DNA from 2 places in the Cytobacillus sp. genome. Region 2 is predicted to be linked to the other one. Evidence: predicted binding sites of a transcription regulator. Region 2 holds the regulator's gene; the other holds the start of a gene.

Region 1 (8,632 bases), on a different contig from region 2:
AAATTTCTTCAGCGGAAGGTTCAAACTCATAAGATGTAAGCTTTTTCGAGCTGGAGATATCCGTAAGCGGAAGAAGCTTCTTCTCTGTTACATCCTGTTGAATCGCGCTGACATAATGGCTGTAGTACATATATAATTCATCAAATGTCTCATCAGCGAACATGCCAACTGTTTTGCTGGCAATATCTTTGATTTCAGCAAATGCTGGCTGGTCTGCAACGGCAACGATATCCAGAATGACGTTCATATTGCGCTTTTTGAAAAAGTCGCGGCCAACACGTCCGATCGCAATGATTGCATATTCATCCGGTGATTTATGGCGCTTTTGAATCGTCTGGTAGACATTCCGCAAAACGTTACTGTTATAAGCTCCCGCAAGTCCGCGGTCAGACGTGATTACCAGGTAACCAGTTTTCTTGACAGGGCGGCTGGTCAGCATTGGATGTGATACATCCTTGCTTCCCAAAGCGATGGATGCCGTAACTTCCTGGATTTTCTCCATATAAGGCACGAATGACTTTGCATTCATTTCTGCCTTATTCATTTTCGCAGCCGATACCATCTGCATTGCTTTAGTAATTTGACTCGTTTTCTTCGTAGAAGTAATACGATTTTTTATATCGCGTAATGATGCCACAGGTTCTCACCACCCTTATACAAGTTTGTCAGAACCGAATTGAGTTGCTTAGATGGGGAGCACTTCCCCATCCAGGCAATCTCCATTATTCGGATACTGCGAAAGTTTTCTTAAAGTCGTTAATCGCAGATGCCATATCGTCATCAGAAGGAAGTTCTTTAGTAGTCACGATATGGTCTAACAAATCTTTGCGGTTATGGTCTAACCATGAAAGGAATTCAGATTCGAAACGACGAATATCCTGTACAGGAATGTCATCTAAGAAACCGCGAGTTAGAGCGTAAAGGATTGCAACCTGCTTCTCAACTTTTAGCGGCTTGTTAAGATCCTGCTTTAGAACCTCTACTGTACGGGCACCACGGTTAAGTTTAGCCTGTGTTGCTTTATCAAGGTCAGAACCGAACTGGGCAAATGATTCAAGTTCACGGTATGAAGCAAGGTCAAGACGCAGTGTACCTGCAACCTTTTTCATTGCTTTGATCTGTGCAGATCCACCTACACGTGATACAGAAAGACCCGCGTTGATCGCCGGACGTACACCAGAGAAGAATAGGTCTGACTGAAGGAAAATTTGTCCGTCAGTGATTGAGATAACGTTTGTTGGAATATATGCAGAAACGTCTCCTGCTTGTGTTTCGATAAATGGAAGCGCAGTGATTGAACCTGCACCTTTCGCATCGCTTAGCTTCGCAGCGCGCTCAAGCAAGCGGCTGTGCAAGTAGAATACGTCCCCTGGATAAGCTTCACGGCCTGGAGGACGGCGCAATAGCAATGAAAGCTCACGGTAAGCAGAAGCTTGCTTTGTTAAGTCATCATACACAACAAGAACGTGCTTGCCGTTGTACATGAACTCTTCACCCATTGTTACACCAGCGTAAGGAGCTAAGTATAGCATTGGAGCAGGCTGTGATGCAGATGCTGTTACAACGATTGTGTAATCCAGGGCACCTTGCTTACGAAGTGTTTCTACTGCATTACGAACTGTAGATTCTTTTTGTCCGATTGCCACGTAGATACATACCATATCCTGATCTTTTTGGTTCAGGATCGTATCGATTGCAACGGATGTTTTACCTGTTTGACGGTCACCGATGATTAACTCACGCTGTCCGCGGCCGATTGGCACAAGAGCGTCAATCGCCTTGATGCCTGTCTGAAGCGGCTCGTGTACGGATTTACGATCCATAACACCTGGTGCCGGGCTTTCAATTGGACGTGATTTAGTTGTGTTGATTGGTCCCATGCCATCTACTGGCTGTCCAAGAGGGTTTACTACGCGGCCGATCAGTTCTTCACCAACCGGTACCTCCATGATACGGCCCGTACGGCGTACTTCATCGCCTTCACGGATTTCTGTAAATGGTCCTAAAATGATGATACCGACGTTATTTTCTTCAAGGTTTTGTGCCATACCCATAACGCCGTTTGAAAATTCAACAAGTTCTCCAGCCATGACATTGTCGAGGCCATGAGCACGAGCGATACCGTCACCAACAGAGATAACCGTACCTACATCACTCACTTGAATTTCCGACTGATAGTTTTCGATTTGCTTTTTTATCAGCGCACTGATTTCTTCAGCATTGATGCTCATGAGTTTCACCCCTATCTACGAATCTTAGCCTAATAATTGACGTTCAAGACGCTCTAGCTTCCCGCGCAAGCTGCCGTCGAAAATCCGGTTTCCGATTCGAAGCTTGATGCCGCCGAGCAAGTTAGTATCAACTATATTGTCAATACGAAGTGATTTTTTTCCAACCTTAGCTGCAAATGACACAGATAATGCTTCCTTCTCTGCTTCAGTCAGCGGACGAACAGTGTATACTTTCGCATCCGCAATCCCTTTTTTATCATTCGCAAGGCTTATAAAATGATCTGCCACATCAGAGATATGATCTTCGCGGTGGCGTTCAATTAATATCATTAACGTATTTAGTACAAACGTGTTCACAGATGCAAATGCGTCTTTTAAAATCTCTTTTTTCTTCTCAATTGAAAGCTTTGGAGATTTCAATACAGACTTTAAATCTGAGTTATTCGTTACTACTTCTTTCACTGCACGAAGCTCTTCTTCCATTTGGTCAAGAAGCTGGTGTTCATTCGCAAGCTGGAAAAGAGCCAACGCGTAGCGCTTTGCTACTGTGGAGCCCGTCATCGCTTTTCTCCTGCCTCTTGAATGTATTCATTGATCAGCTTTTCTTGATCAGCTGCGCTTAATTCCTTCTCAATAACCTTGGAAGCAATTAGGACAGACAATGAAGCGACCTGCTCGCGGATAGCGGCAACCGCCTGTTCTTTCTGCTGCTCGATTTCAAGCTTAGCAGATTCCTTAATGCGTTCAGACTCAGTGCGGGCAGCCGCAATGATCTCCTCGCGCTGCACGTCGCCTTGTTTCTTCGCATTTTCGATAAGGCCCTGTGCTTCTGTACGTGCTTCTTTTAAAAGACTTCTTTGCTCTTCTAAAAGTTTTTTTGCTTCTGTACGGCTTTCTTCTGCCGCTTGGATTTCACTGGCAATGTGCTCTTCACGCTGCTGCATAATGCCCATTAAAGGACCCCACGCGAATTTTTTCAGCAATGCCAACAAGATGATGAACATGATCAGCTGGTACAAAATGTCCCCGCCGTTAAAACCGCCGCCTGCAGCGCCTAATACTAGACTGTTTGTTAACACCCTCGATTCACTCCCTTCAAGAGTTGTTCCACTTATGAAACGGAGTCATATGCATGATTCCGAATTAGTTTTACGGTAAAAAAACATAAAGGAATGGCGAAGGTTCATGGAATGATCTTCGCCATTTAGAACGATTGGTACAGTATTAATTAACCGCCGATAACCATGAACGCGATAACAACGCCGATGATCGGAACAGCCTCTACTAACGCAACCCCGATGAACATTGTAGTTTGAAGCATACCGCGAGCTTCTGGCTGGCGAGCCATACCTTCAACTGTTTTTGATACGATAAGACCGTTACCGATACCGGCACCTAGTGCTGCTAAACCGATTGCAATTGCTGCTGCTAAAAGACCCATTATTGAGTTCCTCCTTAAATTGTATGAAAATTTATTTGTTTAAAATGTTTTGTCCATGAAATGAACAGGTATATATTAATGGTCATGACTCACTTTGTGTGCCATATAAACCATTGTTAACATACAGAAAATGAATGCCTGGATAGATCCGACAAAGATTGAGAATCCTTGCCATACAAGTGTCGGCAGTATTGCTGCAAGCATTCCGCCTACACCGGCGTGAGCCAGTCCTCCGACAAGCAATGTCAGCAGGATTTCACCTGCATAAATATTACCGTATAGACGAAGTCCCAACGTCAGAGTGTTTGCAAACTCTTCAATGATTTTCAATGGGAACAAGAAAGGCATTGGCCTGATAAAATCACGGCCGTATTCTCCTACTCCTTTAAGCTTTACGCCATAGTAATGCGAAAGCCCAACAACCATTGCCGCTAATGTTAATGTGATAACAGGATCGGCTGTTGGCGATTTCCACCATAAAGTGTGATCATAAGTGATTGCGAACGGAAGTCCGAGCATGTTTGAAACAAAGATATACATGATCAGGGTTAATCCAAGGATATGGAATCTTCCGCCTGTCTTCCAGTCCATCGTGCTGTTAATGATATTCTTAACAAAATCCATAATCCATTCGAAGAAATTTTGCATCCCCGTTGGTTTCATGGCCAATCGACGGGTTGAAAGCAAAGCAATAATGAAAACAACAGCACTTGCCACTGTAATCATCAGTACGTTTGATAAGTTAAAATTCAATCCTAAAAAGTCCACTATAGGAGCTTCATGATGCAATAGTGTTCACCTCTCTTCCCGCTATTTACGTAATTGAAAAGATTGAAGAAAATAATCTATCATAATGACAATATAGGATGTCATTAATCCAAATACCACACTGATCAGATGCAGCTTATCAGGATATTCCAGAGCGATCATGACAGCAAAAACTGCTGTAGCCATTCTGGATACCGTTCCAAGTGAACGCACCTTCTCGCCTCTCTCGACTGCCTCTCCAAACTGCAGCGCCTTTCGTGATATCAGCCACAGATTGAACAGACTCAAGCCTGTACCAAAGATCAAGCCCAGAAAAATAGATTGATATGGTGTAAAACCCCAGCCGAGAACGTATACAGACAACAAAAGGAATATGTATTTTCGCTGTCTTTGAAAAGTTACTTTGATTTCCGGCATGATGTTCATTCTCCTGTGAAGAAATGTTGGATTAAGCGAAGCATGGCGTATATCCCGGCGCCCAGTCCAATGAACAAGCCGATTAATAGGAATAACGGCTCTGTTCCTGCCTTGCTGTCAAACCACCTTCCGGCGAAAATGCCAATGAGCGTGGAACCTACTAACTGAGAAAGAATGGCGGACATTAAGGCCATCGCCTTAAATGGGTTGCGGTCATTTTGACGCATAAAAACGCATCCTCCCTTAAGAGAATGGTAAGTGGGTTTTGAGGCCATAATTAATCACATTAACATCATGCAGAAGTGGGAAATATGTCTGCAAAAATATTTTGAAAACCCTATCATCTTTTACCCTTTGTAAGCATACAATAGGGCTTTGTCAATGTCAATGCGTTTGGAGTGAAAAAGTTCACAAACAAAAAGGTAAAAATATGGTATGTTCACATATTTATCACATTTAAATTTCGGATTTCTATTGAAAAAGGAGCGAGTTTCTGCATCGCTCCAGAAAGCGCTTTATTCTTAGGTCTCACCTGCTTAGCCAGCTCTTGTTATTAGCCAATGGTTCCGGGTCCCCAAGCTGCCCATCCGGTCTCACAAAGAGATAAGTTTCAATCCAATCTTCCTTTCCGGCTTTTTTGGCAAATACCTTTGCAAGGTACAGCCCTGGCCCCGGAAGCTTATTTGCAGGAATTTCCTGCAGCAGCTGTCCTTTGCCAGCATTTCTTTTCCAGTCCAAAAACCCCATGAACCGGAGGCTTTCCGAATCAAACAAGGCAATTCCGAACTCTTCTGCTCCGCCAGGAAGATACACTTCATAGCGATACGTGCCCGGCTTATCTCCTTTGCCCAGCCCGAATCCCATAACCCTTGGATAATCCGGCTCCTCAAGCACATACAGATATGGAATCCTGATGGTTTCGGCACCTGCCTTCATCAGCAAGTACCCATCATGGATTTTTTTCTTTAAAAGAGTAGGATCTGCAGACATTTTGATTTCCGCCTTTTTCTTTTCACCCGGGTTAAGTTGAAACGCTATGGGCATTTCCCAATTGATGCCTTGGTCTTTATAGGGTACGGAAAAGGAATAGGTCTGTGTTTTTTCACTTATATTTTCAACCGTTATAAAACTGCTGTGTTCATGCAGCCTGTCCGCGATCTGAAATTTCCCAAATTGCAGTGAAGCCGGGAGGACAAGCGTTTCTGCTTTCAGCGCTTGATCAAGCTGGATTCTGCCTGCTCCCTGCTCATAAGTTTTATATGTTTTTCCTTCTGTATTCATAAGAAGCTTAGCCGTATTCATAAGTACTGCCTTAATCCGTTCAGGCCCCCATTCGGGATGAGCCTGTTTCAGGATGGCACAGGCCCCTGCGACATGCGGAGCGGCCATGCTAGTCCCCTGCAGCGGCAGGTAACCGCCAGGAATGGTGCTATTTATGGCGACTCCAGGTGCCACAACATCCGGCTTGATTTCCCATGTTGATGTAACTGGTCCACGGGAACTGAAGTCAGCCAGGATATCCCTTTCTTCTATTATATTAGTCCGGGCAAGGAGTCTTCCTTCATTAATGTTCTTCTTGAGCTCCTCTCCTTCTTCCTTTGATAACGCCGCTACCGGAATTGGAACACCACTGTCCAGATTGCCAAAGAACCTGCCTTTTGTATTATTAAAAATAATGATTCCCTCTGCTCCTGCTTCCATTGCATGGACTGCCTTATCAGTAAACGTTAGTTCCCCTCGTTCCACTAATACCATTTTCCCTTTGGCATTCTTCAATTCTTCAGGATGACCGAGTCCTCCATCGACCAATTCATAGGATCGGTCAAATTCCCAATCCTTTGACCCCTGCAGCAAATCAAGACGAATTTCCCGCCCGCCTATGCTCAAAAATGGCACCTTCATTGTCGGTGTAGAGGCTCCTACAGAAATGGCCTTCGACGCTGTGCCCGGTGATCCGACCGTCCAAATATTCGGGCCCGAATTACCCGATGAAGTGACAGCCGTTATTCCCTTTTCAACTGCTTTATTAAGGGCCATGCTTATCGGAAGGTCAGGTCCGTTTACGTTATTTCCCAAGGAAAGGTTTAACACATCAACTTTATCCTTTATTGCCTGTTCGATGGCCGCTATCACCTGTTCTGTTGTTCCGCTGCCGCCTGGTCCGAGAGCCCGGTAGGCGATAATGGTTGCTTCAGGTGCAACCCCTTGAATTCTGCCATTTGCCGCAATGATTCCTGCGACGTGAGTGCCGTGCAGTGTGCCTTGTCCCCCTGCAGCTTTTGTTTCCATCGGATCCTTATCATTATCCACCAGATCATGTCCGCCGCCATAGCTCCTTCGCAAGTCTGGATGATTATAATCGATGCCGGTATCGATTACGCCCACTTTCACACCCTTGCCTGTGAGGCGGTGATTATCTCTGTCATAATAGCCTCTGGCACTAATTCCGCCAATCAGCTTGATATTGTCATCGGAATGTACATGATAGGTATTAACCGGTGAAACAGAAGATACTGACTCTATCTTTTGCAGGCTTTGCAATGCAGATTGCTTTCCTATAACTGAAAAGCCGTTCAACGCCTGATTGAATGTATGCCTAATTTGCAGATCAGGATTTTGATCTATCATTTTCTTAATCCCCTGTTCGTTCTTCGCATCTTTCAGAACGACGATAGCCACTTTTTCTATATCAGGTGACTCTTCCGGAATAGGAGGGTGTGAAAGTGTCCGGGCCAAAACAGTACTTTGACTCCAAAAGAAGGATATGAATGTTAAGATCAGCAAGAATTTTTTCATAAGAAAACCCACCCTCTTTTTGTTTTAGGGTGGGCTGAATAGGTGCCATGTATGCGTAAATTGATATAAAATAAACGGCTAGTTCAAGGATTCATAAACAATATTAGCTGCTTCTTTTGAAAGAGCGCCTGTGCTTCGGTATGATCCGCTTGGTAAAGGACCATTGTTTTGTTTGTTCGTAAGCAGGATAATCTGGAGGTTTTCCTTTGGATCTATAATAACCTGGGTTCCAGTAAAACCAGTATGGCCAAAGGCTATGTCAGAATAGTGATCTCCCATATACCAGCTTTTATCCAGCTCCCAGCCATATCCCTGGCCAAAGCGCTGAGGAGAGGTAAAGATATCAATCACTTCTTTATCATACATTTTGGTTTTTCCATATGTTCCGCCATTTAACATGGTCTGGCCCAATACGGCAAGGTCCCTTGCTGTCGAAAATAAACCAGCATGGCCTGCAATACCTTTATTGCCATAGAAGCTATTCCCATCATTAACTTCTCCAATTAGTGTGTAATTTCTCCAGTATTTAAACATATCCGGGCTTTCTTCAACATAGTACCCGAAATTAGGGTCATCAATCATTTTATATTCATATTGATTCCCCCAGGAAGTAGCTGCAATTTTATATTTGAAATGTTCAGGAGGAGTAAACATCGTATCATGCATTTTTAAGGGATTATATATATTTTCCTCTAAGTATTTATCCAATTTTTGTCCACTTATCTCTTCAATTAAAAAACCCAGCATCATAAAGCTAAAATCGCTATATCTTCTGTCCGTTCCAGTCGGGTATTCAAGGGGCAGCTGGTTTATATAACTCAGAACCTCTTCCGAATTGTCAGCATATAGGTATGTCGGTTTCCAAGGAGTCAATCCTGAGGTGTGTGTCAGCAAGTCGGCTATTGTAATATCTTCTTTTCCACGCTGAGCAAACTCAGGTATATATTCAGATACCTTGTCATTGACTGAAAGTTCACCG
Region 2 (8,476 bases):
CGCCGTCAGCAACTTCAAGGTCAACACGCTCGCCATTTTCAAGAACGCGGCCAGTTCCCACAGCTACAACTTTACCTTCTTGAGGCTTCTCTTTAGCAGTGTCCGGCAGTACGATGCCGCTTGCAGTTTTTTCTTCAGTTTCAACAAGCTCGATAATGATTCGATCACCTAGTGGCTTTAACAAGTGAAACAACCTCCTCAAATAATATGTAAATATTTTTATTTATTAGCACTCTCTCTGTATGAGTGCTAACACAATTATTATATTAATGAATCTTATATCTATTTGCAAGGGTGAAGCTTAAATTTTTTAGAAAAAATTTCATCCGCCGATACACGCTATTTTTCGACACAGACAACCACTTAAGTATACTTCGAAGCTCTTCACTTTAAACATGGTATTTTGCTGCTTTGATGCTGATATTTGAAACCCGCTCCTTTTTAAGAGTACAATGGCTTTAGGACTTGTTTTCCAACATTCAGATTAAGGAGTATAACATTTTGAAGAAGGAATATTGGTTTATATTAATAGCTTATATTGCTATGCAGCTGTCCAGTTTGTTTGGCGTTCCGCTTGTGTTATTTATTGCAGATGCCCTTGGACAGAATCCCGAAGACATGCAGATCCTGGCTGTAGCCTACTGGCTTGTCATCAGTTTTACAGTCACACTGATCATTACGCTTCTATTATTAAGAAAAGAGATGAAAAGAGGCCTGGATAGGGATGCATCTCCCGCAGCAAGCTCAGTGGGCTGGGCAATAGGCGGCATATTTTTGGCCCTGATCGCTCAAGCCACCGCTGCAAGCATTGAAAATATGATTGGCATTGAAATGGGATCTGAAAATACGCAGCAGATAATCCGGATCATTGAGGCATCGCCAATCGTTATATTAATCAGTTCGGTCATCGGGCCAATCCTTGAGGAAATCGTCTTTAGAAAAATTATTTTCGGTTCTCTCCATAAGCGCTTCAACTTCTTCCTTTCGGCCCTGATCAGCTCAGTCATTTTTGCACTTGCCCATTTTGAGCCTGAACATGTACTGCTGTACTCGGCAATGGGGTTCACCTTTGCCTTTTTATACGTCAAGACGAAGCGGATTATTGTGCCGATTTTTGCCCATGTGGCGATGAACACCTTTGTTGCAGTTATCCAGCTGAATCAGGATAATATGCAAAAATGGTTAGAAGAAATGGAAAAAATGCAGAGCTTTATCAGCTTTTTCTAGCTTAGTGGAATGCTGTGCAGAGTTTTAAATTTACTGGGGGATTTTGATGAGAAGCACACCTTTGTTTTCAGGCTTTATTTACATCCTTCTCGGATGCCTTTTCACCTTTATAGCAATACAGAATATCCAGCGTGAAGAAACCTGGGGTTTCTTTACTTATTTTCTGATCATAATTGCTACATTCGATTTTGGCACCGGTCTGCGGATGGTTGGCCTGCATTTTAAATTGAAAAATAAAATGAAAAAATGAGCCCGCAAAAGGCTCATTTTTTTACACTTCTTCAGGATAATTTTTCAGAAAATAAACCAGTGACTGCAATTCCACTGCCAGATCGATATGATGGATACGAATCGAGGCTGGCACAGTGAGCCTCGCAGGTGTAAAATTTAGGATTCCTTTTATTTTCGCATTCACCATCCGATCGGTAATAGACTGGGCAGGCGGTGCCGGCACTGTTAAAATCGCCACTTGAATATTATTATTTACAATAACTTCTTCAAGGTCATCCATATGATGGACCGGCACATCGCCGATTTTCGTGCCAACCTTACTCTCATCAACATCAAAAGCTACTTCTATTTTAGTATTATTATTTTTAAGAAAATTATAGTTAAGAAAGGCTGTTCCTAAATTGCCTACCCCGACCAAAGCTACTTTAGTCAGCTCATCCTGGTCAAGAGTCTTCCGAAAGAAGCTCAGCAGGTAATTCACATTATACCCATATCCTTTTTTCCCTAACGCACCAAAATACGAAAAGTCGCGGCGGATTGTAGCAGAATCCACTTTTACCGCCTCACTCAATTCTGCTGAAGAGACTCTTTGTTTGCCTGATGAGTGAAGATTTTTTAGAAAGCGGTAATATAAAGGCAGCCGTTTAGCTGTTGCCTGCGGTATCTTAATTGGTTCATTGGCCATTCGTCCATCCCCATTTCTTATGATGAATTAACTTCTTTTAAAGTCTCCATTTTTTCCGCCTGTTTTCTCTATTAAAAAGGTTGGCCCAATCACCATTCCTTTATCTACAGCCTTGCACATATCATATACGGTCAGAGCACAGACCGAAGCAGCTGTTAACGCTTCCATTTCCACACCCGTATTTCCCTTCGTTTTTACAGAAGCAGTAATGATAAGAACATACTCTTCCGATTCCGCTTTCCATGAAAATGAAATGTCCACACCCTTTAGCGGCAGCGGATGGCACATCGGAATAATGTCCCATGTTTTCTTGCTCGCCATAATGCCTGCAGTTTGTGCAACAGCGAGTACATCCCCTTTTTTCATGGAGTTGGATGTTATCTTCTCGTATATCTCCTGATTAACAGCAATACTTGATTGAGCGATGGCTGTCCGTGACGTCTCAGGCTTATCGCTGACATCCACCATTTTTGCCCTTCCCTCTTGATTAAAATGAGTAAAATCCGCCATTCAAAACACCTCTCTTCAAAATCATACACTATTTTTCTGTTACTTTGTATGTGCATTGTATGGTTCCTCACATATTTATTTGCCTTTTGTCTTGATTGAATGCCCTGCAGAAGGGCTTATAGTCCTGTCTCCTTTATTGCCGAACATATATGAATGAGTTACACTTACTCTATACCCGAGGTGAAAGAACATGATACTATTACAAGTCAATCAGCTGGCGAAAAATTTTGGCGCTGATCCCATTTTAACCAATATAAAGCTTGAAGTACAAACCAGGGACAGGATTGCGCTAGTAGGGCGCAATGGTGCAGGAAAGTCCACCCTTTTGAAAATTATTGCCGGACAAATGACATATGACTCCGGTGAGATTATAAAGCCAAAGGAAGTTACAATTGGCTATCTTGCACAAAATACCGGCCTGGAATCAGATTTATCCATTTGGGATGAAATGCTGACTGTTTTTAGTCATCTGCAGAAGCAGGAAAAACAGCTTCGCAGCCTTGAAGAACAAATGGCAGACCCTGATATCCTAAATAACTCTGATGCCTATGAACGCATCTTAAAAGAATACGACAAGCTTCAGGTTGATTTCAAAGAAAATGGCGGCTATCAATATGAGGCAGATATCCGTTCCATTCTCCACGGACTCAACTTCAGCTCAATGGGCTATGACACTAAAATTTCATCATTGAGCGGCGGACAGCGTACCAGATTGGCCCTTGGTAAACTTTTGCTGACAAAGCCTGATATCTTAATACTGGACGAGCCTACCAACCACCTGGATATTGAAACATTATCATGGCTCGAACAATACCTGCAAGGATACAATGGCGCCATTCTAATCGTTTCCCATGACCGCTATTTCCTTGATAAGGTCGTTTCCCAGGTTTACGAGATTTCCCGCCGCCAAATAAGAAAGTATCCTGGCAACTACAGTTCATATCTGGATCAAAAAGCCGCGAATTTTGAAAGAGAAATGAAGGAATTCGAGAAACAGCAGGAAGAGATCGCTAAGCTGCAGGATTTTATCCAGCGAAACCTTGCCCGGGCCTCCACAACCAAAAGGGCGCAAAGCCGCAGAAAGCAGCTGGCAAGAATGGACGTGATGGACAGGCCGCTTGGAGACGAGAAATCGGCTTCTTTTGGCTTTGACATTGAACGGCAATCTGGCAATGAGGTTTTAAATATTCATTCTCTTGCTATAGGCTATGAAAGGAAAGTGAGCGGAAATATTTCACTGCGACTGGCAAAAGGAGACAGCATAGCACTTGTTGGGCCTAATGGTATTGGCAAATCCACTCTGCTTAAAACCATCATCAAAAAAATCCCTTCTTTTTCTGGGGAGATTCAGTACGGTTCCAATGTGATAATTGGCTACTATGACCAGGAACAGGCAGAACTCACCAGCAACAAAAGAGTCCTGAACGAATTATGGGATGAATACCCTCTTAAACCGGAAAAGGAAATTCGGACAATACTTGGGAACTTTCTTTTCTCTGGTGATGATGTTCTTAAAACTGTTTCAACACTGAGCGGCGGTGAAAAGGCTCGTCTTGCACTTGCGAAGCTTATGATGCAGAAAGCCAATTTCTTAATCCTCGACGAGCCAACAAACCATTTGGACCTGGATAGCAAAGAAATTCTTGAAAATGCATTGATTGATTATCCCGGAACGATTCTCTTTGTATCTCATGACCGATATTTTATCAACAGAATCACAACAAAAGTAGTTGAACTTTCCAGTAGTGGTGCAACAGAGTATCTTGGCGATTATGATTATTATGTGGAAAAAAAGCAGGAACAGGAGGAATTGCTTGCACTTAATGAGCAAGTTGAATCCTCTCCATCACAACCTGTTAAGCAGGACAAAAATAATTATCAGCAGGATAAAGAAGCCAAGAAGCTCGAACGACAGCGAAAAAGAAGAATGGAAGAAATTGAAGAGCAAATAGAAGCATTGGAGAAAGCAATTGATATGAATGATCAGCTACTCTGTGATCCGAATGTTTATCAAGACCATGAAAAAGTGATGGGCATTACAAATGAAACTGATCAAGCAAAAGCAAAGCTGGAAGAGTTGATGGAAGAATGGGCACTTTTAGCTGATGATTAATAAAGGAAAATTCATAACTTTTAGACTGGTAGAATAGTCACTGCCAGTCTTTTTTATTATCCACAGAGATAAGCACAAGAAAAACGCAGTTATATATACTCTCCACAGACTTTTCCACATTATCCACAAAACGAACTGATTTTATCCACATAATCAACATAAAATTCTGAAATAAATGATTTTATCCACAGAAAAAGTCCCCTCTTCGGTCGGGGACTTTTTACTAATTTATTTATCATTGTGGATAGTGATGTCTAAACCGGGATTGGCATTTAAATCAAGACCGGCGAATTGTCCTTTTTCGAACAGCACACTTCCTGCTGCACCAATCATCGCTGCATTATCTGTGCATAAAGATAATGGAGGAATAATAAGCTTTATATCCGCTTTGCCCCCAAACTTCTTTTCCAAAGAGGACCGAAGTCCTTTATTCGCCGCAACTCCGCCTGCGAGCAGCAGCTGCTTCACCCGATATTCTTCAACGGCTCTTTCTGTTTTCGTTACTAAGACATCAATAACACTTTCCTGGAAGCTTGCGGCTAGATCTTCCGGCACAATGGCCTCACCACGCTGCTCAGCATTGTGAACAGTGTTGATAACGGCAGATTTTAAGCCGCTGAAGCTAAAGTCGTATGAACCTTCTTCCAGCCATGCTCTCGGCAGCTGAATCGTTGGGTTCCCTTCATGAGCGAGTCTGTCAATGTGAGGACCGCCTGGATATGGCAGATTTAATGTCCGGGCAACTTTATCATATGCCTCTCCTGCAGCATCATCCCTTGTCTCTCCAATCACTTCGAAATGGCCATGCTCCTTCATATAGACCAGTTCTGTATGTCCGCCAGAGACTACCAGGGATAGTAATGGAAATTCCATTTCTTCAACCAATCGATTGGCATAAATATGTCCAGCAATATGATGCACGCCTACAAGAGGAATACCATGAGCAAAAGCAACCGCTTTAGCGGCATTAACCCCGATCAGCAGCGCGCCTACAAGGCCAGGTCCTTCAGTCACAGCAATTGCTGAAAGATCAGAATATGTGATGCCAGCCTTATATAATGCTTCTTCCAGCACTATCGTTATCTGTTCAACATGATGGCGGGAAGCTATTTCCGGAACTACTCCTCCAAAACGTTTATGGCTCTCTATTTGGGATGCAACTATATTGGCTGAGATTTCACGGCCATTCTTAATGATGGCAACAGCAGTTTCATCACAGCTTGTCTCAATTCCCATGATCCATTGATCTTTTTTCATTATAAATTCACCCACATTACTAAAGCATCTTCTTGATTATCAGTATAGTAGTTCTTCCTAATGGCTCCATTTTGAAAACCCAGCTTTCGGTACAAGGACTGAGCTGTGAAGTTAGATACCCTTACTTCCAGAGTCATCGTGATGGCCCCCATTTCAGACGCAATCTCTATTAACTTTCGCATCAGAGCTTCTCCAAGCTTTCTCCCGCGATATTCAGGGAGCAGCGCAACATTTGTGATATGAGCTTCGTCCACGACGATCCATGCTCCACAGTAGCCTATTACTTTATTTTCTTCTTCTAAAACAACATACAAAGCAAACTGATTTTGTGTTAATTCGTTAAAAAAGGCTTCCCTGCTCCAGGGTGTGCCAAAGGACTTATGCTCTATTTCCAAAACATCATCAATATCCTCTTCATTCATAAAACGGAAAGTTAAGGATTTATTCATACGTTCGCTTCCTCATCACTATAGCTTTTTTTCTTGGTTTGCTTTTATCCAATTAGCTTCAGCTTCCGCAATCCTAATATAATTAGGAACAAAAGTGTGAACTTCCTCAGGCTCTCGGTCTCTGCCTAATAAGGCAAGTTCGGCTGGCCTTGGATTATGTTCTGCAGGCGAAGCGTACACAGCCCGGTCTTTAAGGGATTCTGCGAATACCTCTTTATGTAAAGGCAAATCATTCCCCATTAAAAGGACCTTCTCTTTCTGTTCAGAAAGCATTGATGCCCAATCTTTTGCAAGAAGGAGCTGGTCTTTCATAAGAGACTCTAATTCCCCTTCCTTATATTGATACAGGCCAGTATATATTTGCCCTCTTCGTGCATCAAACAGAGGAGATATGACGCCATTAAAGTATCTGCCGGCCGAAGCCGCATAAATTTCCAGGCTGGATACCCCAACCAGCGGCTTATTTAAAGTCCAGGCCAGTGTTTTTGCAATGGTAACCCCAATACGGACGCCTGTATAGGAGCCAGGTCCTTTCGCAACAACAATTTTATCTATCTCAGCTGGCGTAACACCACAATCTTTCATTAATATATCAATAGCCGGCATAACACGGACAGAGTGATTCTTTTTTACATTGGTAATATACTCGCCTATAACCTGATCACCATCCAGAAGAGCTACTCCCAAAGGGTAATTGGATGTATCAATGGCTAAAACCTTCATAACATAATCTCCTTACACAATTCCTCATATCTTTTTCCCAGGGGTTCCAGGACAAGCTTTCTTGAGTCATTATCATCAAGATATAAATAAATCGTCAATAACTCTTCGGGAAGCTGTTCTTTAACTAGATGAGCCCATTCTACAACTGTGACCCCATTGCCTTCAAAATATTCATCAAACCCCAAATCCTCAAAAGAATCTTCAACTCTGTATACATCCATATGATACAGGGGCAATCTTCCTTGGTATTCTTTAATTATCGTAAAAGTGGGGCTATTTACATTACGGGTAATATTAAGTCCTTTTGCCAGCCCCTTGGTGAATGTCGTTTTTCCTGCGCCCAAATCTCCTTCCAGAGCAAGGACATCCCCCGGCTGGAGCAGGCTGCCCAGCCTTTCTGAAAACGCCATCGTATCCTCTGGCTTCTTTGAGATAAACTCAAACTGACTCATATGTTTCATCACCTTTTATGGTCTAATCTATAAAGAAAAAAAACCTTAGGATAAATCCTAAGGAGAATAATCTATATGTAGTTTACCTTATTTTGCAGCAATGGGCAAAGTAAGCTATTTTCATTATTAATGAAATATAAGCTTAGGATAAAAAAGAATAAAAAAAAGACGAAACCAGGTTTCGTTTGACGTTTTTAATATTAGAAAATGGCGGTCCGGACGGGACTCGAACCCGCGACCTCCTGCGTGACAGGCAGGCATTCTAACCAACTGAACTACCGGACCAGATTGCGGGGGCAGGATTTGAACCTGCGACCTTCGGGTTATGAGCCCGACGAGCTACCGGACTGCTCCACCCCGCGATAGTATTATTTATGTGATTTTTTCTATGCCCACATCAAGCATTACATCGCAGCTTATTCAATGAAGTAACCGCCCCGATTTTAGAAAGATTATTCAAGCAGCAGTTCAATCGGTGCGCTGAAGAAATTCCTTCGAAGGTTATTCGGACGTGCTCCACCCCGCGATAGTATTATTAAAAATATGGAGGAGGAAAGGGGATTCGAACCCCTGCGCGGTTTGACCCGCCTGTCGGTTTTCAAGACCGATCCCTTCAGCCGGACTTGGGTATTCCTCCGTATAAATGAAAGTGGTGGACCTTGTAGGACTCGAACCTACGACCGGACGGTTATGAGCCGTCTGCTCTAACCAGCTGAGCTAAAGGTCCAGCATTGTTTAATTAAATGGTAGCGGCGGAGGGGATCGAACCCCCGACCTCACGGGTATGAACCGTACGCTCTAGCCAGCTGAGCTACACCGCCGAAATAAT

What was found. Region 2 encodes Rex, which represses fermentation and respiration genes when NADH is low (regulators of the CRP and FNR family bind a similar motif). Its sites were predicted from a motif close to TTGTGAAATATTTCACAA; they were not measured.
Region 1: ACEQ1T_RS14830 (AtpZ/AtpI family protein) is a predicted target of Rex. The motif match lies at 5,254-5,271, and genes of this name have one in related genera.

Annotation. Positions count from the first base shown of each region.
Region 1 is NZ_CAXQGS010000078.1:1,392-10,023, forward strand. Features, by position in the region: gene ACEQ1T_RS14795 (F0F1 ATP synthase subunit gamma) at 1-637, opposite strand, end outside; gene atpA (F0F1 ATP synthase subunit alpha) at 723-2,231, opposite strand; gene ACEQ1T_RS14805 (F0F1 ATP synthase subunit delta) at 2,256-2,792, opposite strand; gene ACEQ1T_RS14810 (F0F1 ATP synthase subunit B) at 2,789-3,310, opposite strand; gene atpE (F0F1 ATP synthase subunit C) at 3,460-3,672, opposite strand; gene atpB (F0F1 ATP synthase subunit A) at 3,748-4,461, opposite strand; gene ACEQ1T_RS14825 (ATP synthase subunit I) at 4,483-4,857, opposite strand; gene ACEQ1T_RS14830 (AtpZ/AtpI family protein) at 4,863-5,084, opposite strand; gene ACEQ1T_RS14835 (S8 family serine peptidase) at 5,386-7,653, opposite strand; gene ACEQ1T_RS14840 (serine hydrolase) at 7,732-8,632, opposite strand, start outside.
Region 2 is NZ_CAXQGS010000110.1:1,013-9,488, forward strand. Features, by position in the region: gene groES (co-chaperone GroES) at 1-184, opposite strand, end outside; gene ACEQ1T_RS19300 (lysostaphin resistance A-like protein) at 502-1,227, shown strand; gene ACEQ1T_RS19305 (YdiK family protein) at 1,274-1,477, shown strand; gene ACEQ1T_RS19310 (redox-sensing transcriptional repressor Rex) at 1,499-2,143, opposite strand; gene moaC (cyclic pyranopterin monophosphate synthase MoaC) at 2,171-2,653, opposite strand; gene ACEQ1T_RS19320 (ATP-binding cassette domain-containing protein) at 2,844-4,766, shown strand; gene tsaD (tRNA (adenosine(37)-N6)-threonylcarbamoyltransferase complex transferase subunit TsaD) at 4,995-6,023, opposite strand; gene rimI (ribosomal protein S18-alanine N-acetyltransferase) at 6,023-6,472, opposite strand; gene tsaB (tRNA (adenosine(37)-N6)-threonylcarbamoyltransferase complex dimerization subunit type 1 TsaB) at 6,491-7,195, opposite strand; gene tsaE (tRNA (adenosine(37)-N6)-threonylcarbamoyltransferase complex ATPase subunit type 1 TsaE) at 7,192-7,647, opposite strand; tRNA gene ACEQ1T_RS19345 (tRNA-Asp) at 7,856-7,932, opposite strand; tRNA gene ACEQ1T_RS19350 (tRNA-Met) at 7,936-8,009, opposite strand; tRNA gene ACEQ1T_RS19355 (tRNA-Ser) at 8,192-8,284, opposite strand; tRNA gene ACEQ1T_RS19360 (tRNA-Ile) at 8,298-8,374, opposite strand; tRNA gene ACEQ1T_RS19365 (tRNA-Met) at 8,392-8,468, opposite strand.